DNA from 4 places in the Paenirhodobacter sp. CAU 1674 genome. Region 2 is predicted to be linked to each of the others. Evidence: riboswitches for the same ligand, from Rfam matches in the RefSeq annotation. Region 2 holds a riboswitch; each other region holds the start of a gene.

Region 1 (5,142 bases), on a different contig from region 2:
GCATCAGCGCGGCCGGATCGCCGCTGCCCAGGTAGGCTTCGGCGACATGGGGGTCGTTTTGCACCTCTTCGGGGCGGCCCTCGGCGATCTTGGCGCCGAAATTCAGCACCGCGACATGATCGGAAATATCCATCACCAGCCCCATGTCGTGTTCGACCATCAGGATGGTGACGCCCCATTCGTCCTTCACGTCCAGAATGAAACGGGCCATGTCTTCGGTCTCTTCGCGGTTCATCCCGGCCACCGGCTCGTCCAGGAGCAGGATGCGCGGCTGCATCGCCAGCGCGCGGGCCAGTTCGACGCGTTTTTGCAACCCGTAGGACAGCATCGCGACCGGCTTGTTGCGGATGTGGTCGATTTCCAGGAAGTCGATGATCTTGCGCTCGATCTCGGCGCGCAGCGCCTCTTCTTCACGCGCGGCCGGGCCCAGATGCAGCAGCCCCTGCAACAGGTTGGTGCGCAGATGCGCATGCCGCCCGAGCTTGATATTGTCGAGCACGGTCATGCCCCGGAACAGGGCGATGTTCTGAAAGCTGCGCGCCATGCCAAGTGCGGCCCTCGACGAGGCCTTGACGCGGCTGATATCCTGCCCGTCCAGACGCACGGTGCCCGCAGAGGGGCGGTAAAACCCGGAGATGCAGTTGAACATGGATGTCTTGCCCGCACCGTTCGGTCCGATCAGTGCGGTGACCGACCCGGCCTGTGCCGCAAAGGACACGCCGCGCAGCACTTTCAGCCCGCCGAAGGCCAGCGTGACATTGTCGACTTCCAGGGTGGCGCCCCTTGCCTCAGGCATGATTGAACCCACCCCCCATTTCGCATTTCTGCGCCATGACGGCCTTCCTCCCTTGTTGGGTCTTCCAGGTTCAACCGAACCGATTCGTGGTTGGCGTTAAATCAGCAACCACATGATATAAAATGGAAAACCCTGCTCCCTTATGCACAGACCCGCGGCGCCATTCGTTTCCTCCCCCTGGCGGTCTCGGGTTTCTGTTGCTCTAAACTTACTCACGAGTATAGAAACGTTTCAACAGAAATTTTTGCGAAATGAAGGCGCACACGGAAAATGGCAAAGACACCGATCAAGGCCGTGCGCCCCGACCAGGCAGAGCCTGTTCCGGGGGATCGCCGGCGCAACCGCGAGGTCAAGCGCGAGGCCGTTCTGGCGGCGGCGGTGAGCGCCTTCAACGAGAAGGGCTTTCGTGCGGCCTCGCTGGACGATGTGGCCGCCCGGCTGGGGGTGACCAAGCCCACGATCTATCATTACGCCCGGAACAAGGACGAGATCCTGTTCGATTGCGTCAAACGGGGGCTGGAGATCATTCTGGAAGCGATCGCGGCCCTGCCGCAGGACAAGCGCTTGGGGCGGGATCGGCTGGAGGCGGCGATGACCGGCTATGCCTTTGCGATGACGCAGGATTTCTGCCGATGCGTGACGCGCACCGCCGATACCGATTTGGCCGAACCGAGCCGCAAGGAGTTCCGCAAGCTCAAGCGCCATATCGACGATGTGATGCGCGGGCTGGTGCAGGCGGGCATGGATGACGGGTCATTGCGCGCGGGCGACGCGCGGATCGTCACCTTCACCCTGACCGGCGCGCTGAACTGGATCGGGCGCTGGTACGAGCCTACGGGCCAATTGAGCCGCGACGCCGTCACCTCGGGGGTGGTGGCAACCTTGATGGCGGGGCTGTCGAGCGGCGTGTGACCCGCACCCTGACGGCCCACGCCACGCAGCCCTGCAGTGTTCGCAGGGCGGTGACAGCCGCTGCCTGCGGCGATGCCCGCCGCTTGTTTGCCGAATGCGCCAACCAGATGTTGACAAGGCGGCACATTCGCCTGCTATATCGTGTTGTCTTGGTGCCCGCGACTCGTCGTGGGTGAAAAGGGAAGCCGGTGCGATACCGGAGCTGCCCCCGCAACTGTGAGCGGTGAGCTGAGGCCCGTTATCCACTGGCGCGTCAGCGTCGGGAAGGGGGGCCGGAGCGTTCGAACCGCGAGCCAGGAGACCTGCCAGGACATGAGAAACGAAACCGGACGGAGGGTCCGGGGATGTCGTATCTGCCGTGGCCCGTCGTGCCGCGGCGTGCCTCGTCTCCGATCCTTTCGCCCATGAGCACAGGTCAGGAGACCCCGGATGAGCATTACCGTCTATTCCAAACCCGCTTGCGTGCAATGCACGGCCACCACCCGCGCGCTGGCCGCCCGTGGGCTTGCCTTCGATCTGATCGACCTGACCGAGGATGCCGCGGCGCTGGCGCGGGTGACCGAACTGGGTTACCGGCAGGTTCCGGTGGTGATGGCGGGTGACGACCACTGGGCCGGGTTCCGCCCGGACAAGATCAGCGCGCTGAGCTGAGGCCGCTATGGGCGGGCTGGTCTATTTCTCGTCGCGTTCGGGCAACACCGAGCGCTTCGTGCGCACGCTGGGGCTGACGGCCGATCGTATTCCGATCGCGCCCACAGCGCCGATGCCCGCCCCCCGCGCGCCCTTCGTTCTGATCACGCCGACCTATGCCGACGGGCAGGGGCGCGGCGCGGTCCACCCCCAGGTGATCCGGTTCCTGAACGACCCGGACACACGCGCCCATCTGCGCGGCGTCATCGCCTCGGGCAATCGCAATTTCGGGGCGCTTTTCGCGCTCGCCGGGGATGTCATCGCGCGCAAATGCGCGGTGCCGGTGTTCTACCGCTTCGAGCTGGCCGGAACACCCACCGACATCGCCCGGGTCACAGAAGGACTGGACAGGTTTTGGAAGACGCAATTCTCGACCGCGATCTGAGCGATGCCGCCCCGGCGACGGCGGTGCCCGCCGAATGGCAGGGGCTGGATTACCACGCGCTGAACGCGATGCTGAACCTTTACGACGATCAGGGGCATATCCGCTTCGAGGCCGACCGCATGGCCGCGCGGCAGTATTTCCTGAGCCATGTGAACCAGAACACCGTGTTCTTCCATTCGCTGGAGGAAAAGCTGCGTTATCTGGTCGAGGAAGGCTATTACGAAGCGCAGGTTCTGTCCCAATACAGCCCGGCATTCCTTGCCCGGATCTGGGATGCGGCGTTCGGGGCGAAATTCCGCTTTCCGACCTTCCTAGGGGCCTTCAAGTATTACACCAGCTACACGCTGAAGACGCGCGACGGGAAGCGCTATCTCGAACGGTTCGAGGATCGGGTGGTGATGGTCGCGCTGACGCTGGCGCGGGGCGACGAGGCGCAGGCGCTGGCATTGATGGCCGAGATCATCGCCGGGCGGTTCCAGCCGGCGACGCCGACCTTCCTGAACGCGGGCAAGGCACAGCGCGGCGAGTTGATTTCATGTTTCCTGCTGCGGCTGGAAGACAACATGGAATCGATCGGGCGGGGCATCAATTCGGCGCTGCAACTGTCCAAGCGCGGCGGTGGTGTCGCGCTGATGCTGACTAACATTCGCGAACATGGCGCGGCGATCAAGGGGATCGAGAACCAGTCCTCGGGCGTGATCCCGGTGATGAAACTGCTGGAAGACAGCTTTTCCTACGCCAACCAGCTGGGCGCGCGGCAAGGCGCAGGGGCGGTCTATCTGAATGCGCACCATCCCGACATCCTGCGCTTTCTGGATACCAAACGCGAAAACGCCGATGAAAAGATCCGCATCAAGACGCTGAGCCTGGGCGTGGTGATCCCGGATATCACCTTCGAACTGGCCCGCAAAAACGATGACATGTATCTGTTCTCGCCCCATGATATCGCCCGGGTCTATGGCAAGCCGTTTTCGGAAATCTCGATCTCCGAGCGCTATCACGAGATGGTCGACAACCCCAAGATCCGCAAGAAGAAGATCAACGCGCGCGGGTTCTTCCAGACGCTGGCCGAGATCCAGTTCGAAAGCGGTTATCCCTATATCATGTTCGAGGATACGGTGAACCGTGCCAACCCGGTGGCAGGACGGATCACCATGTCGAATCTGTGTTCGGAAATCCTGCAGGTCAACGAGGCGTCCGAATTCAACGATGACCTGAGCTATCGCCATCTGGGAACGGATATTTCGTGCAACCTCGGTTCGCTCAACATCGCCAGGGCGATGGATGGCGGCGATCTGGGCGCGACGGTCGAGACCGCGATCCGCGCGCTCAATGCGGTTTCCGAGATGTCGGCGATCGATTCCGTGCCGTCGATCCGGCGGGGAAATGACGAAAGCCATGCGATCGGGCTGGGGCAGATGAACCTGCACGGGTTTCTGGCGCGCGAGCGTATCCATTACGGTTCGGCCGAGGGCATCGACTTCACCAATATCTATTTCGCCACCGTGCTTTACCACTGCCTGCGCGCCTCGAATGCGCTGGCGCGCGAGCGGGGGCGCAGCTTCGTGGGGTTCGAGGCCTCGAAATACGCCGACGGCAGTTTTTTCGAGACATACACCACCCGCGACTGGTTGCCGGAAACCGAGACCGTGCGCGCGCTGTTCGCGCGCTTCGGCATCACCGTGCCCACGCGCGCCGATTGGGCAGCGTTGCGCGAGGCGGTGATGACGGGCGGGCTTTACAATCGCAACCTGCAGGCGGTGCCGCCCACCGGCTCGATCAGCTATATCAACAATGCCACCTCGTCGATCCATCCGATCACCGCGAAGATCGAGATCAGGAAAGAGGGCAAGATCGGCCGCGTCTATTACCCGGCCCCCTATATGAGCAACGACAATCTGGAATTCTACCGCGATGCCTATGAGATCGGGCCAGAGGCGATCATCGACACCTATGCCGCGGCCACGCAGCATGTCGACCAGGGCCTGTCGCTGACGCTGTTCTTCAAGGACACGGCCAGCACGCGCGACATCAATCGCGCCCAGATCTACGCCTGGAAGAAGGGCATCAAGACGATCTACTACATTCGCCTGCGCCAGATGGCCCTTGAGGGGACCGAGGTGCAGGGCTGCGTTTCCTGTTCGCTGTGAGGCCCGCCATGAAAGACCTGACCCATCCCCGCGCCGTGCCGCGCGCTGTCAACTGGAACCGGATGCAGGACGACAAGGACCTGGAAATCTGGAACCGCCTGACCTCGAATTTCTGGCTGCCCGAGAAGGTGCCGCTGTCAAACGACATCCAAAGCTGGTCGCATCTGACCGAGGATGAACAGCGCCTGACGATCCGGGTTTTCACCGGG
Region 2 (5,142 bases):
CGGCAAGACCACGCTGACGCTTGGCCTGCTGGCGGCGCTGCGGGTGCGCGGGATGCAGGTGCAGCCGTTCAAGAGCGGGCCCGATTACATCGACCCGGCGTTTCACACAGCGGCGGCGGGGCGTGCTTCGGTCAACCTCGACGCCTGGGCGATGACCGCAGAACAGATCGCCGCGCTGGCGCAGACCCAGGCGGATCTGGTCGTGGCCGAAGGCTCGATGGGGTTGTTCGATGGCGTGGCCCGTCCGGGCGAAGCAGGGATCGGCGCCAGCGCGGATATTGCCGCGCTGATGGGCTGGCCCGTGGTGTTGGTGCTTGACGTATCGGGGCAGGCGCAATCCGCCGCCGCAGTGGCGCATGGCTTCGCCACGATGTGCCCGGGGGTGACGGTGGCGGGGGTCGTGCTGAACAAGGTCGCCTCACCGCGCCATGACGCGCTGGTGCGTGACGGGATGGCCCGTGCGGGGATTACGGTTTTCGGGTCACTGCCGCGCAAGACCGAAATCGCGCTGCCCGAGCGGCACCTGGGTCTTGTGCAGGCCGAAGAGCTGCCACGGCTGCAGTCGATTTTGGAACAGGCTGGCGCGTTCGTTACCGCGCATTGCGATCTGGATGCCTTAATTGCCGCGGCGGCTTCGGGCGGGCCTGAAACAGTCTCTGTTCCGCCTGTTTTGCCGCCACCGGGTCAGCGCATTGCACTGGCGCGCGATGCGGCGTTTTCCTTCGTCTACCCGCATCTGATTACCGAATGGCGGGCACAAGGCGCGACGATCCTGCCGTTTTCACCTTTGGCAGACGAGGCGCCCGACCCTTCGGCAGATGCCTGCTGGCTGCCCGGTGGCTACCCGGAACTGCACGCAGGGCGGCTTGGCTGCACGCAGAATTTTCGTGCAGGGTTGCGGGATTTCGCGCAAACGCGTCCGGTGCATGGCGAATGCGGTGGCTATATGGCACTGGGCACAGGGCTGATCGCGGCAGATGGCACACGGCACGAAATGGCGGGGCTTCTGGGGTTGGAAACATCTTTTGCGAAACGGCGGATGCATCTGGGCTATCGGCTGGCGACACTGGCAACACCGATGCCCGGGATCGCGGCCAGCACCCGGTTGCGCGGGCATGAATTCCACTATGCCACGATCCTGTCGCAGCCCGATGCCCCCCTGGCCGAGGTTCTGGATGCCACTGGCGCGCCGGTCCCCGAAACCGGATCGACCCGAAGCCTGCCCGGTGGCGGCCGGGTCAGCGGCACCTTTTTCCACATGATTGCAAAGGCAAGCGCATGAGCGGTTTTGTATCTTTCGTTTCTTCGGGGCCCGGCGACCCCGAGCTTTTGACGCTGAAGGCTGCCGACCGGCTGGCGCGCGCCGATGTGGTCTTGTTCGACGACCTGGCCTCGGGGCCGGTTCTGGGCCATGCGCGGCCCGGGGCCGAACTGATTGCGGTGGGCAAACGCGCGGGCAAACCCTCGGCCAAGCAGGACCATGTCAACCAGTTGCTGGTCGAACATGCGCAGCGCGGGCTGCGGGTTGTGCGGCTGAAGTCAGGCGATTGCGGGATTTTCGGCCGCCTGGAAGAGGAGCTGACCGCCCTTGCCGAAGCCCGGATCGCGCATGAGATCATCCCCGGCGTGCCCTCGGCCTGCGCGGCGGCGGCCGCGGCGGGGCTGCCGCTGACCCGGCGGCTGACGGCGCGGCGGGTGCAGTTCATCACCGGTGCCGATGTGACCGGCGATCTGCCCGAAGGGCTCAACTGGCCCGCGCTGGCCGATCCCGGCGCAACGACGGTCGTGTTCATGGGCAAGCGCACTTTCCCGCGGCTGGTTGCGGGGCTGATCGGGCAGGGGCTGTCGCCCGACACACCCGCACTGCTGGCCGAGGCGGTCGGGCATCCGGCACAACGGCTCTGTTCCAGCACGATCGCCGCCCTGGCCGCGGATCTTGCGCAAAGCCGGTCAGAGCAGCCAGCCCTGATCCTGTATGGGCCCTTGGCCGGTTTTGAGGCCCCCGATGCCGCGGATGATGCTTGACCCTAGCGCCGCCATGGCGTTTATCTGAACCTCTGTATGGTGCCCATCAACGCGCAAAGCGCAGGGCTTCATCGGGAATGGGGAGGGGCGGACCAAATTGCGGCGCCCGAAGCCCCAGCCGCCCCCGCGACTGTATGCGGTGAGCGCACTTCGACCACGCCACTGGGGCATCCCCCGGGAAGGCAGAAGCTGCGCTTCGACCCGCGAGCCAGGAGACCGGCCATCTGACATAACCCAACCGCCGTCGGGTGTGACGGCACAGGAGATTGATATGCATATCGAACCGGGCCTCGTCGACGGCACCAAAATTGCGCTGAGCTATGCCACCGCCGCGGCGGCTGGCACCTATACCCTGAAAACCGCTTATGGAGCGATCCGCGCGCAAGGCGTGGGGTCGCTGGTCGCGCGTTCGGCCATTGCCGCAGCGGCCGTTTTCACCTTTTTCGAAGTGCTGCCGCACATGCCGGTGGGCGTGTCCGAGGTTCACCTGATCCTTGGCTCGACGCTGTTCCTGATCCTGGGGGCCGCGCCCGCCGCGATCGGGCTGGCGCTGGGTCTGCTGATCCAGGGCGTGTTCTTTGCGCCCTTCGACCTGCCGCAATACGGGATGAACGTGACCACGCTGCTGGTGCCGCTGTTCGGGCTGCAGGTTCTGGCGAAGCGGCTGATCGCGCCGGGCACGGCCTATGTCGACCTGCGCTATGGTCAGGCGCTGGCGCTGTCGACGGCCTATCAGGGCGGGATCGTCGCCTGGGTGGCGTTCTGGGCCTTGTATGGTCAGGGCTTTGCCGCGGCTTCCTCGATCGCGACCTTCGGCGTGGCTTACATGAGCGTCATCCTGATCGAGCCGCTGGTCGATCTGGCGGTTCTGGCGGTGGCCAAGCGCATCCGCGGGCTGCAAGGCTCGGTGCTGGTCACCCCGCGTCTGTTTGCCTGAGCCAGACGCATCGCAAAGAAACGCAAGGGGGTCGCAAGGCCCCCTTTTTTCAAAGGACAGGACATGATCGAGCTTACCCTGATCGGCATCGGCACCGGCAATCCCGACCATCTGACGGTGCAGGCCGCGCAGGCGATGAATGCCGCCGATCTGATCCTGATTCCGTTCAAGGGCGGCGACAAATCCGATCTGGCGGGGCTGCGGCGGGCGATCTGTGCGCAGCACATCACCAACCCGGCCACGCGGATCGTGGAATTCGACCTGCCCAAGCGCGATGCCGCGCGGCCCAGCTATCACGCCGGGGTCGATGACTGGCACGACGCAATCACCGATGCCTGGGAGGCGCAGATCCGCGCAGCCCTGGGCGCAAGCGGCCGCGTGGCGCTGCTGGTCTGGGGCGATCCGTCGCTTTACGACAGCACGCTGCGGATTGCCGAACGGCTGCGCCGGCGGATGGCGGTGCAGACGCGGGTCATCCCCGGAATCACCGCGATTCAGGCACTCTGTGCCGCGCATGCGATCCCGCTAAACGACATCGGCGCGCCTGTTCTGATTACCACGGGGCGGCAATTGCGTGAAAATGGCTGGCCCGAGGCCGTAGATACGTTGGTGGTGATGCTGGATGGCGAGTGTTCCTTCACCACGCTGGCCACCGAGGGCGTGCAGATCTGGTGGGGCGCCTATGTCGGCATGGCCGAGCAGATCCTGCGCGCGGGGCCGCTGAGTGACGTCGCAGCCGACATCTGCACGACCCGCGCCCAGGCACGGGCCGAACATGGCTGGATCATGGATATCTACCTGCTGCGCCGGGCGCCTCAGGCCGCCTGACCGGCGCGCACCATCGTCTTGCCATACCAGTTCCCGCCGCGCCGGGCCGCCTTGGCCTGATAGCGGCGCAGGAAGGGAATATTGCTCAGTTCCGGCGCGGCCATAGCCAGCAGGTCGTCATTCGCCTTGTCGCTGATCCGATAGCGCAGCGGCAGCGAAATCGCCCGGTCGATCAGATAGCGGTCGTTGAAGGGCGAGATATAGAACTGATGCGTATAGCCCCAGAATTTGCCGCCCTGCGACGAGGCCAGGTAAAGCTCGTTCCAGATCATGTCATAGGGCTGCGATTTCAGCGGACCCAGGCTTTCGTACCATTCCAGATATTCGGGCATCCACCGGTCGGCCAGTTCTTCGGTATAATTGTCGCCCTCGGTGATCAGCAGCCGCTTGATCCCGTGACGCGGGTCATGCACCGCCGGGTTGCGCGCACCATTCCTCCAGCTGCTGGCCTGCAGAAGGTCCATCACATTGCCGCGGATATGCCATTGATGCCCGGGTTGTTTGGTATTCAGGCCCAGCAGAACCTCGTTCGGGGGGGCACCGGTAAAGCCGTTCGCAATCATCCAGTCGCGGGTGATCTGACGCTGCCGGAACCGGCCGGGCAGGGCGCCGCGCGGGTAATCGTCGGTATCGTAGATGCGATAGGGCAGGTTCATCCGTTCGGCCACGAGCGAGCCCACGGCGCTGTCGATCCGGCTGTTGTAGCTGTGCGCGAAGGCGAAGAATTCGCCGATCTTGTCCAGATGATCGCGCGCGCAGGCCACCAGATTGCGCGAATCCCGCCCTGCGGAAATCGGCATCACGGTGGGCCGGGCGGCAGCAATCGTGCCGATGGTGCGCGCCAGCCGGTCGCGGATCTCTTCCAGTGCGCCGGGGGCTTGTTCCAGCGGAATGTCGAACACCGCATCGGGTTTCGGCCAGTGCCGGGTCACCGTGAAATCGGTCAGGTTCAGATAGTGGTTCGGCAGCAGCCGTTTGACCTGCGCATCCGAGGTATGGGTCAGCGTGTAATTGCCCTTGCCTGCCAGGATCAGCTCTTCATCGAAGGCCGGGTTCGGTTCGCGCGCACGGTCCAGCGCCAGCAGAACGCTGGAGGCAATGGCGCGGGTTTTCGGATCGAAGACCACACCGAGCGCCGAAACCGGATCGACATAGATACGCACCCCGGCATCCCCGGCAAGGATGACCGCATAGCGCCCGGCCAGCCCTTCGATCAACGGCTCGCAGGCGTCGAAAAACCCCTTGTCGCTGCGGCTGGCGGGCAGGGGCAAAACCGTGTCGATCAGCCCGCCTTCAGGGTGCAGCGCGCCACCCAGAACATAGCCGCTGGGCAGGCCAGCCGCGTCGATCAC
Region 3 (5,142 bases), on a different contig from region 2:
CGGCGCCGTGACCGCCGAAGCGGGCGCGGCAATCTCTGCCAGCCGTGCCGAAAATGCCTCTGCCATCGCTTGCCCCTCGGCTTCGCGCCCCAACGCGCGGCCCATGTCGAGCATGCCCTGCCGCACGTCCTGCAGCGAATAGGCGGGGTCGAAGATCACCACCGCGATGCCCAGCCGCTGCAGCATCGCGACGGTGGCCTGCGCGGTGAACCTGCCCGCCAGCACCAGATCCGGCCTCAGCAGATAGACCTCTTCGGCCAAGCCGTGATTGACCGGATAGGCCCGTGCCTCCGCGGCCATCACCGAGGCGCGCGGGTCCTGTGCCAGATAGGTGACCGACACAAGCTGCCCCGGCGCGGCCAGCATCATCGCCAGCTGATCGGTGCACAGGTTGATCGAGACCACGCGGCCGGGTGCCTCGGCAAAGGCGGGCAGCGCAAGGCTGCCCGCGAATGCGAGGGCGGCAAGACGCCCCCGGATCACCATTTGGCCGACAGCCCCAGATAGGCGGTGCGGCTTTGGCCGTAATAGCCCCAGGCTTCGGAATAATCCGCATCGAACAGGTTCACGATGCGGCCCGTCAGCGCGACATTCGCGGTCAGGTCATAGCGCGCGGCCAGATCGACCGTGGTGAACTGCGCCAGCTTGCTGATCGTGCCCGATCCCGCCCCGAACCATTCCTGATCGTAACTGCCCGCAACATGGCGCAGATCGGCGCTTACATTCGCGCGCCCGTCCAGAATGTCGGCGCTGGCCTGCAGTCCGAATTCATGTGCCGGACGCCGCACCAGACGCTCTCCGCCGGGGCTGCGGCCATGGGTATAGGTGTAACTTCCGGCCAGATGCAGCCAGTCGTTGGCCTGCCAGGTGGCGCTCAGTTCCACCCCCTTGCGCGTGCTGGTGCCGGCAAGGTTGGTCGCGCTGGTGCCGGTGCTGGCGATCATGTCCTCGATATCGCTCTGGAACAGGGTTACCCCGAGCGTGCCGCGTCCTTCCGGCAGATCCAGATCGGCCCCGAGTTCATAGCTCAGGCTGTGTTCGGGTTTCAGATCCGGGTTGCCGGTGAACAGGCCGGGCGTATAGCCGAACTGCTCGTACATCGTCGGATAGACCGTCGCCCGCCCGACCGAACCGCGCAGCCGCAGCGCCGAACCGGGCTGGCGCCAGGCGGCCGACAGGTTCCACGAGGTCGGGTCCTCGAAAACGTCGATGACATCGTGGCGCACGCCCGCCTGCAGGTCGATTCCGTTGTCGAACCGCCCCTGATATTCCAGCGCGACCGAGCGGCTGTTGCGGCTTTCCTTGCCCGTCGACCAGGCCGTCGCAACATCGAAGGTCTCGCGTTCGGCTTCCAGCAGCAGGTTCAGCTTTTGCGCCGCCCCCCGGGCCTCGGTTCCGTCGAGCGCGAAGCTGCCGGTGTATTTCAGTGCCTGGCGGGTGGAGCCATAGTTCGACACGCCCCAACTGGGGGAATCGTAGCTGGTGTCCTGGTCCATCGCGGACAGCTCCAGCCGGTTCAGCAACCGCCCGTCCAGCGCCTCGGCCTCGGCCCAGAGGCTGCCATAGCTTTCGTCCCGATCCGCAGTATCGCCGGAATCGACGATGTAATCCTCGGGGCGGGTCGCGGCGCTGTCGGTGCCGTCATAGCCGTAGGATTGCGTGAAATGGCGCAGGCTGAAGCCGATCGTCACGCTGTCGGTCACCGCGTGGTCGCCGTTCAGCGACACGGTGTCCATGTTGTTGAACTCGGTATCGCCGCCGGTGCGCGATCCGTCTTCGCCGTCAGAGCGGCGGCTTTCGGCGGCAAAGGACAGCTGCCCGCGCGCGAACCCCTGCCGCAGAGAGGCGTTGAGCATATGGCTGTCCAGGCCGCCCAGTTCGACGCCGCCGCCATAAGACAGGCCCGGCTTGTCCGCCTTCTGCGTGGTGATCGCGATCAGCCCCGCCATCGCACTGGTGCCGTAAAGCGTGGCCTGCGGTCCGCGCAGCACCTCGATACTGTCGATGTCGGCGGCTGACAGTCCCGAAAAGCTGTAGCTGCCATTGGTGGTCGTGTTCACCTCGACCCCGTCGATCAGCACCAGCGTGTGATTGCTTTCCCCGCCCCGAATGAAGACCGAGGTCATGCTGTCGCCGGTGGATACGACCGACAGCCCCGGCAGGGCCCGCAGGGCGCTTTCCACGGTCTTGAGGCCGCGCCGGGCGATCTCTTCTCGGGTGATCTGGCTGTAGGCGCGGGTGAAATTGTCCTTGGCGATGCCGGTCAGGCCGCCAGAGACAAGGATTTCATCCAAGATGAAGACATCGGATGTCGTGGCCTCTTGCGAATGGCCGACGGCAGGCGTGACGAAGCAGGCTGCGGAAAGCAGCAGAAAGCGCAAAGCGCGGGCAGAACACATGGTTTCCATCCCCTTGGCGGGCCCGAAAGCCCGCAATGCAAATCCAACGGGCAAAGCCCGCGTGACCAAAAGACGCCTGCGAAGAGTTCTCCGCAGACAGCGACCAGTGTCACCTCTGCGGATCATGCCGCTCCCATGGCGCGCCCCGCGCCCGGAAAGGGTGATCGTCCAAGCAGGTCTCCTGGCTCGCGGGTCGAAGCTTGGCCTGCCTTCCCGGGGAACCCCCAGTGGCGTCGTTGGCCTTGCTCACCGCTCACAGTTGCGGGGGCAGCCACGGTCTGGGCCGAAGCCGTTCCGTGTTCCCTTTTAATCCGGCCGGATGGCCGGAACTTGAACGCGGTCAAGGAAAGACAAGTTTTCCGTGAAGTCAAGCCCGCATCGCACGGGCTGTCCGGCGCCAGTCGACGGCAGGGGAGCAGATCTTCGTGCGGGGCAGCGCATGTTATGAAGTAACTTCGGTGCGAGGCGGGTGCCGGGCGCTTGTCAGGCGGGGGGCGGTGCCGCTAGATCGGGGCATGACCCAGGCACGCCTTTCGCCCCGTTCCCTTACGCTCGCCTGTTTTGCGCTGGCGGTTCTTACCGCGCAGCCGGTGGCCGCACATCCGCATCTGTTCGTCGATGTCACCCACAGCCTTCTGTTCGATGCCGACGGGCGGCTTGTCGGGCTGCGGGCACGCTGGGATTATGACGAGATGTTCACGCTGCTGATGGTTGAAGACGGCAAATACGATCACAACGGCGATGGCAGGGTTGCGGGTGATGAGCTGGCGGCCTTCCAGACCTGGGATGCGGATTGGCCCGCGGACTATGGCGGCGATATCGAGATCGAACTCGCCGGGCAGCCGGTGGCCTTGCAGGGGCCGAGCGACTGGGCCGCTGAATGGCATGACGGGCGCGCGGTTTCGGTGCATACCCGGATGCTGCGGGCGCCGTTGGATCTGACGGGCCGCGAACTGGTGATCCGCCCGTACGACCCGGATTTCTATACCGCCTACACGGTCGTCGCGCCCCCCCGGTTCGAAGGCCGCGGCGATTGCCATGCTGCGGTGTTCGAGGCGGATCCGGGCGCGGTGTCCGATGAACTCGCCGCCGCGATTGCCGAACTCAGCCCCGAGGTCACCCCCGCCGATGCCGGTCTGCCCGCGGTCGGCCGGCTGTATGCCGATGAGGAACGGATCACATGCGGCAAGTAGTGGCGCTGTCGGTGCTGGCCCTGGTGGTGCTGGCTGCCGCCGTGGCCTGGCATCTGGGGCTGTTCGCGCAGGCGCGCGGTGCGCTTGTCGCGGCGCAGCGCGCGTTTCAGGCGCCGCTGGCCGAAGGGGTGCGCGCGCTCAAGGCGCATCAGCCGGGCGCAGTGGCCGGGCTGATCTGGCTCGGGTTTCTGTATGGCGTGCTGCATGCGGCGGGGCCGGGGCATGGCAAGGTGGTGCTGGGGGCCTGGGCGTTCTCGGCGCGGGCGCGGCTGCTGAAGGTTGCGGTAATCACGCTGGCGGCAAGCCTGGCGCAGGCGGCGGTGGCAATCGGGCTGGTGCTGGCCGGGGCCTGGGCGTTCGGGCTGGGACGCAGCCAGCTGACGGGGCTGGCAGAGGGGCCGGTGACACGGGCGGGCGAATGGGCGCTGGTGGCACTGGGGCTTTTCCTGGTTCTGCGCGGGGCGTTCGGGCTGCGCCGGGGCAGGGGCGCCGCGCCGCTTGCGCAGCCCGTCGCGCATACGCATGACGACGGGTGCGGGTGCGGGCATGCCCATGCCCCGGCGCCCGAGGCGGCGGCCCGCGCAGGCCTGCCAGAGGCGCTGATGCTGATTGCCGGTGTGGCGTTGCGGCCCTGCACCGGGGCGGTGTTCGTGATGCTGCTGACCGTGTTGATCGGCGCGCCGCTGGCGGGTGCGGCGGCGGTGCTGGCGATGGGATTGGGCACGGCGCTTGTCACCCTGGCGGTGGCGCTTGCCAGCGCGAAACTCGGGACCGAGGTTCTGAGCGGGGCACAGGGGCGGCGTTTGCGTCGCGCCGCCGATGTTGCGCAGATCGCGGTCGGGCTGGGGATCGTCGCGCTTTATCTGTGAGCCGGGGGTTATCGGGCGGCGCGCAGCGTAGCCGAGGGGGGCTCGCCGAATTGCGCGGTATAAGCCGCCGAGAACCGGCCCAGATGCAAGAACCCCCATTTCATCGCAACGTCGGTGACGCGGGTATCGGGGTCGGCGTGCCGCAGATCGCGGCGGGCGCCGTCCAGGCGGTGCCTGCGCAGCCATTCGACCGGGCCGATGCCCGCCGTCTGCAGGAAAGCCCGGTGCAGCGCGGGCACCGGCACGCCCAGTTCTGCCGCCAGCGCGGATACCGAAGGCGTTTCCAGCGCGCCGGCTTGCATCAGCGCCTGCGCGCGGCGGAAGATGTGGTAATCGCCGCGCGTGCCGGACCCCAGCGCGACCGCCTCGCGCCGCGCCCGCCCCCACAGCCTGCCAAGGTTGTAAAGCACCAGATCCGGGGTCAGCGCGCTGATCCCGCCCGAAGTGGCCAGAAGCAGTGTGAACCATTCCGCCAGCAGCCGGACCTCCTGCGCCTCGGGCAGTGCCAGAAAGGCGCCTTCCAACACCATCCGGGCCGGGTTTTCGTCCAGATCCCGGGCCAGAAGCGTCTGATCGGCCTCGACCATAAGCACCTCGGCCCCGGCGGGCAGAACGGCCAGATGTTCCTCGCCGCCGCGGATGAAGCCGGTCAGCCCCTGCGCGCAGCTTTGCGCGTTGAAC
Region 4 (5,142 bases), on a different contig from region 2:
ATGACGACATGGATCGGATCGACCACGGCACCTTCCTGTACAAGGCGATCAAGACCGGCGTCGTCGATCCGGCGGCGACGGTTTCGGTCGGTATCCGCACCGACAACCCCGACACGCTGGGGGTCGGGATCGTCGACGCGCCCTTCGTGCATCAGCAGGGGGTAGAGGCCACCATCGCGCGGATCAGGCAGGTGGTGGGGGATCGGCCCTGCTATATCACCTTCGATATCGACTGCCTCGATCCGGCCTTCGCGCCGGGCACCGGCACGCCGGTCTGGGGCGGTCTGGCCAGCTGGCAGGCGGCGGCGATCCTGCGCGGGCTGGCGGGGATTACCCTGCTGGGCGGCGATGTGGTCGAGGTCTCGCCCCCCTATGACACCACCGGTGCCACCGCGATTGCGGGCGCCCATGTCGCGATGGAACTGATCGCGCTTTACGGCTGGACCCGGCGCCGCGGGGCCCCGGCATGATCCGCATCGGCCTGATCGCCCTGGTTCTGCTGGTGGCGGGCTTCGCGGCCTGGGTCCGGCTGGCGCCGCTGCCCGCCGACCGCTGGCACAAGATGGCCGCCACCAAGACCGAGGGCGACTGGCCCGACACCGGCGGCTTCGAGGCGGTGCGCCAGATCCCCGATCCGCAGGCGCGTCTGGCGGAACTGGGCCGGATCGTCGCGGCCAGCCCGCGCACGGTCTTGCTGGAGGGCAGCGTCGAAGAGGGGCTGATGACCTTTGTCACCCGCTCGGCCGTCTGGGGCTTTCCCGACATCACCAACCTGTGGATCGAGGGTGACCGGGTCCATATCCGCGGTCATCTGGTCTTTGGCCGGTCCGATCTGGGGGTGAACCGCGACCGGATTCTGGGCTGGCTGGGCCGCGCGGGGCTTTGAACGGCGGACGGGCGGGGCCGGTGTTGCGCGCAAACCACTTGCGCAGGATCTGACAGGGGCCGCCTTGCGGGGGCTTGGGCGGCTTCCTATCTGTGCGACATATCCCCACAGGAGCGATCATGCGCACGGCCATTCACTATTTCCGTTGGGCTTTCGGTTTTACCGCAGTGGGGCTGGTTCTGGCCTTCTGGCTGGGCTGGGGCTATTCGGGCAACTTCACCGGCGCGCTGTCGTTCTTTCTGATCGCGGGCGTTCTGGCGGTGCTGGAAATCAGCCTGTCCTTCGACAATGCCATCGTGAATGCCAACAAGCTCAAGGATATGACGCCCGAGTGGCAGCAACGCTTCCTGACCTGGGGCATCGTGATCGCGGTCTTCGGCATGCGCATCCTGTTTCCGCTGCTGATCGTGGTGATCGCCGCGGGCATCGGCCCGATCGAGGCGCTGGTTCTGGCCGCCACGAAACCTGCCGAATATGCGCGCATCATCGGTTCGGCCCATGTCTCGATCGCGGCTTTCGGCGGCGCCTTCCTGATGATGGTGGCGCTGACCTATTTTATCGACGAGGGCAAGGAGGTCGACTGGATCGCCGCCCTCGAACGCCGCCTGCGCGCCTGCGCCTCGATCCGCGGGCTGGAGATCGGTTTCGTGCTGGGCGTGGTGATGTTGTTCACCTGGGTTTTGCCGCCGGGCACCGAGGGCAGCTTCCTGTTTGCCGCCGTCGCGGGGCTCTTGACCTTTCTGGCGGTCGAGGTGCTGGGCCAGGTGCTCGACCGGGCCTCGATGACGACCGAGGCCGCCAAGGGGGGCCTGGGCGCGTTTCTTTACCTTGAAGTGCTGGACGCCTCGTTCAGCTTCGACGGGGTCATCGGCGCCTTCGCGCTGACCCAGAACCTGTTCCTGATCGCAATCGGTCTGGGCATCGGGGCGATGTATGTGCGGTCGATGACGATCATGCTGGTCGAACGCAACACCCTGGCCGAGCTGCGCTATCTGGAACATGGTGCGTTCTGGTCGATCCTGATCCTGAGCGGCATCATGTTCGCCCAGACCCTGATGCACATTCCCGAGGTCATCACCGGCCTTCTGGGGGCAGGCTTCATCGGGTTGGCGCTGCTGTCCTCGGTGCGGTTCAACCGGGCCTGCGCGCATTCTGCGCCCAAGGCCACGGATCTGCCCGAAACGCCCAATAATTCTTGACATATATGCCGTGCGGCGCCAAGAGGGCCGCACTTCGGTTCCGGCCCCAAAAGCCGGATGAAAAGGGAAATCGGTGCGGGCCTCGGCCCAATGCCGGTGCTGCCCCCGCAACTGTAAGCGGTGAGCATGGGCCACGGCCACTGGGGATACCCCGGGAAGGCGGCCCGATGTCACGACCCGCAAGCCAGGAGACCTGCCGAGGCGATCACTGATTTCCACCACACGGGGGGTGTGGGGAGGCGGTTCTTCCCGCTGAAAGGTGACAGCCACCGTCGGCGGAAAGGCATCTTTCCAAAGGCAGATCGACATCGGGGCCGTATCGGTCCGCCGCAGGATACAAGACAGATGATCCGCTCTCGCATGCTTTTGCTTTCGCTTCTTTCCAGCACCGCGCTGGCCGCCCCGGTCCTGGCCCAGGACGTTCTCGCACTGGACGAGATCGTGGTTTCGGGCGGGCTCTTGCCGGTTTCGCAATCGGCCTATGGCCGCGCCTATTCGATCCTGACCGCCGAGCAGATCGCCACGCGCGGCCTGACCACCGTGCAGCAGGCGATCCGTGCCCTGCCGGGCGTCGCGGTCGAGGGGTCGGACCCCTACAACACCCAGGTGCGCATCCGTGGCGGCGAGGGCAATCACGTTCTGGTCCTGATCGACGGGGTCGAGGCGACGATGGGCGAGAATGGCGAATACTATTTCTCGGGGCTGGAACTGGCCGATGTCGAGCGCATCGAGGTGCTGCGTGGCCCGCAATCGGTGATCTACGGCTCGAACGCGGCGACCGGGGTGATCGCGATCTACACCAAACGCGCGCAGACTGCCGGCACCAGCTATCAGACCGGGGTCGAATATGGCACGGCGGGCAGCTATGCGGGCGATTTCGCGGTGCGCACGCGGGGTGAAAAGGGCGAGTTGGCCTTTTCGCTGCAGCACCGCGACGAAGCCGGGTTCGACCAGTCGGGCGATGGCGGGGATCGCGACGGATCGCGCCGCACCACGGCCAATCTGACCGGCCGCTGGCAGCTGAGCGATACCTTCTCGACCGGGTTCACGCTGCGCCATTCCGATCAGGATTTCGATTTCGACGCCGACAACTGGGCGGCGACCGATGCCGACAGCTATATCGTGGACAGCGGCGATTACGGCAAGCGGCGCGAGACGCTGGCCTCGGTCTGGCTGCAGGCCGATACGCTGGGCGGACAGTTGCAGCAGCGCCTGACGCTGAGCGGCAATGATTTCGATACCAAACGCTATGACGCGACCGGCAGCCTGACCTCGATGGCGCTGTCGCAGCGCGAAACGGTGGCCTACCGGCTGGCCTATGCGCTGGACGGGGCGGCGGTCGATCAGTCGCGCCAACGCGTGACCCTGCTGGCCGAGCATGACAGCGAGGTTTTCCGCCGCGAAACCGGCGGCACGCGCTATGCCCGCAACGCCAATGGGCTGGCGCTGGAATATCAGGGCAGCTACGACAACGGGCTGGATGTGCAGGCCGGCGTGCGGCAGGATTTCAACGCCCAGTTCCAGAACGCGACGACCTGGAACCTGGCGGCGTCCTATCCGCTCGGCACCGCGCGGCTGCACGGCTCGCTCGGCAAGGCCGTGGTCAACCCGACGATGTATGAGCAATTCGGCTATACCCCCGGTTTCTATACCGGCAACCCCGATCTGAAACCCGAGGAATCGCTGGGCTTCGACATCGGCGTCGAGCTGCCCTTCGCGGGGGGGCGCGGCACGGTCGATGTGACGCTGTTTGCCGAAAATCTGGAAAACGAAATCGTCTACAGCCCGAGCTATACCACCGCGCTGAACAGCGACGGCCTGTCGCAGCGCCGGGGCGTCGAAGTGTCGGGCAACTGGCAGGCGACTGACCGGCTGGGATTTGGCTTCAGCTACACCTACACCAAGTCGAGCGATGCCGATGGCGCGCCCGAAGTGCGCCGCCCGCGGCACCAGCTGGGGCTGGATGCGACCTGGGCATTCGCGCAGGGGCAGGGCTCGGTCACGCTGGGGATGCGGCATGTGGCCGATACCTGGGACACCCAGTATTGGGGCAGCTATGCCACCGAAAAGCTTGAGGATTACACGGTCGTGAACCTGTCGGGCAAATATGCGCTGACGCCGAAGGTCGATCTGGTGGGCCGGATCGAGAACCTGACCGACTCCGAGTATTCCGAGGTCTGGGGCTATGCCACCGCGGGCCGCACCGCCTATGTCGGGTTGCGTGGCACGTTCTGAGCGCAGGGGCAGGGCGCTGCGCGGCGCCCTGCTGGTTCTGGCCGCTTTTGCGGCCTCTTTCGCACGGGCCGAGCCGCCGCCCGCCCGGGTGGTGTCGATGAACCTGTGCACCGATCAGCTGGCGCTGTTGCTGGCCGATCCGGGGCAGATCGTCTCGCTCAGCCATTTCGCCTCTGACCCGCAGATGTCGGTGCTGGCGGCGCAGGCCGCGGCCTATCCCGCCAACCATGGCCGGGCCGAGGAAATCGCCGTTCTGCGGCCCGATCTGGTGCTGGCCGACATCTGGTCGGCGCCGGGCACCATCTCGATGTTGCGCCGCCTTGGCATCCGGGTCGAGCAATTGCCGCCGGGCACCTCGCTGCCCGAAATCCGCGCCCGGATCACGGCGATGGGCGCGCTGCTGGGCCAAGAGGCGCGCGCAGAGGCGATGCTGGCGCGGTTCGATGCCGATCTGGCCGCGATCATGCGTCCCGCGCCGGGGCTGCGCGGCGCGGTCTACGGGATCGGCGGTTACGGTTACGGGCCCAACACGCTGGAAGGGCAGATCCTTGCGCTGGCCGGGTTCGAGAATGTGGTGGGCGGGCCCGGGCAGGACTGGGGCGGGCCGCTGCCGCTGGAGCGGCTGGTGATGGCCGCGCCGGATCTGGTGGTGTCGGGCGGCGACAGCTATGGCCACGGCCCCAGCCGCGCGGGCGAGATCCTGCGCCATCCCGCGCTAGCGGCCCTGCCGCGCGCCCGCAACCTGCGCGACGCCCGCTGGAGTTGCGGCCAGCCGGCGATGCTGGGGGCGGTGGCCGATCTGGCCGCCATCGGGCGCGAACT

The links. Region 2 has a riboswitch for cobalamin ahead of P2G62_RS10550 (energy-coupling factor ABC transporter permease). Riboswitches for the same ligand answer to the same signal wherever they lie in the genome.
Region 1: another riboswitch for cobalamin. It lies ahead of nrdH (glutaredoxin-like protein NrdH); the one in region 2 lies ahead of P2G62_RS10550 (energy-coupling factor ABC transporter permease).
Region 3: another riboswitch for cobalamin. It lies ahead of P2G62_RS13175 (TonB-dependent receptor); the one in region 2 lies ahead of P2G62_RS10550 (energy-coupling factor ABC transporter permease).
Region 4: another riboswitch for cobalamin. It lies ahead of P2G62_RS00115 (TonB-dependent receptor); the one in region 2 lies ahead of P2G62_RS10550 (energy-coupling factor ABC transporter permease).

The regions. Positions count from the first base shown of each region.
Region 1 is NZ_JARHUH010000011.1:58,139-63,280, forward strand. Features, by position in the region: gene P2G62_RS15275 (ABC transporter ATP-binding protein) at 1-796, opposite strand, end outside; gene P2G62_RS15280 (TetR/AcrR family transcriptional regulator) at 1,067-1,708, shown strand; cobalamin riboswitch at 1,842-2,033, shown strand; gene nrdH (glutaredoxin-like protein NrdH) at 2,138-2,359, shown strand; gene nrdI (class Ib ribonucleoside-diphosphate reductase assembly flavoprotein NrdI) at 2,367-2,783, shown strand; gene nrdE (class 1b ribonucleoside-diphosphate reductase subunit alpha) at 2,780-4,933, shown strand; gene nrdF (class 1b ribonucleoside-diphosphate reductase subunit beta) at 4,942-5,142, shown strand, end outside.
Region 2 is NZ_JARHUH010000006.1:197,151-202,292, forward strand. Features, by position in the region: gene P2G62_RS10540 (cobyrinate a,c-diamide synthase) at 1-1,282, shown strand, start outside; gene cobA (uroporphyrinogen-III C-methyltransferase) at 1,279-2,025, shown strand; cobalamin riboswitch at 2,046-2,265, shown strand; gene P2G62_RS10550 (energy-coupling factor ABC transporter permease) at 2,297-2,962, shown strand; gene cobF (precorrin-6A synthase (deacetylating)) at 3,026-3,790, shown strand; gene P2G62_RS10560 (hypothetical protein) at 3,778-5,142, opposite strand, start outside.
Region 3 is NZ_JARHUH010000008.1:176,694-181,835, forward strand. Features, by position in the region: gene P2G62_RS13170 (ABC transporter substrate-binding protein) at 1-486, opposite strand, end outside; gene P2G62_RS13175 (TonB-dependent receptor) at 480-2,399, opposite strand; cobalamin riboswitch at 2,553-2,748, opposite strand; gene P2G62_RS13180 (DUF1007 family protein) at 2,915-3,592, shown strand; gene P2G62_RS13185 (hypothetical protein) at 3,580-4,461, shown strand; gene P2G62_RS13190 (helix-turn-helix domain-containing protein) at 4,470-5,142, opposite strand, start outside.
Region 4 is NZ_JARHUH010000001.1:24,524-29,665, reverse strand. Features, by position in the region: gene speB (agmatinase) at 1-470, shown strand, start outside; gene P2G62_RS00125 (DUF1499 domain-containing protein) at 467-886, shown strand; gene P2G62_RS00120 (DUF475 domain-containing protein) at 1,006-2,085, shown strand; cobalamin riboswitch at 2,104-2,301, shown strand; gene P2G62_RS00115 (TonB-dependent receptor) at 2,431-4,320, shown strand; gene P2G62_RS00110 (ABC transporter substrate-binding protein) at 4,307-5,142, shown strand, end outside.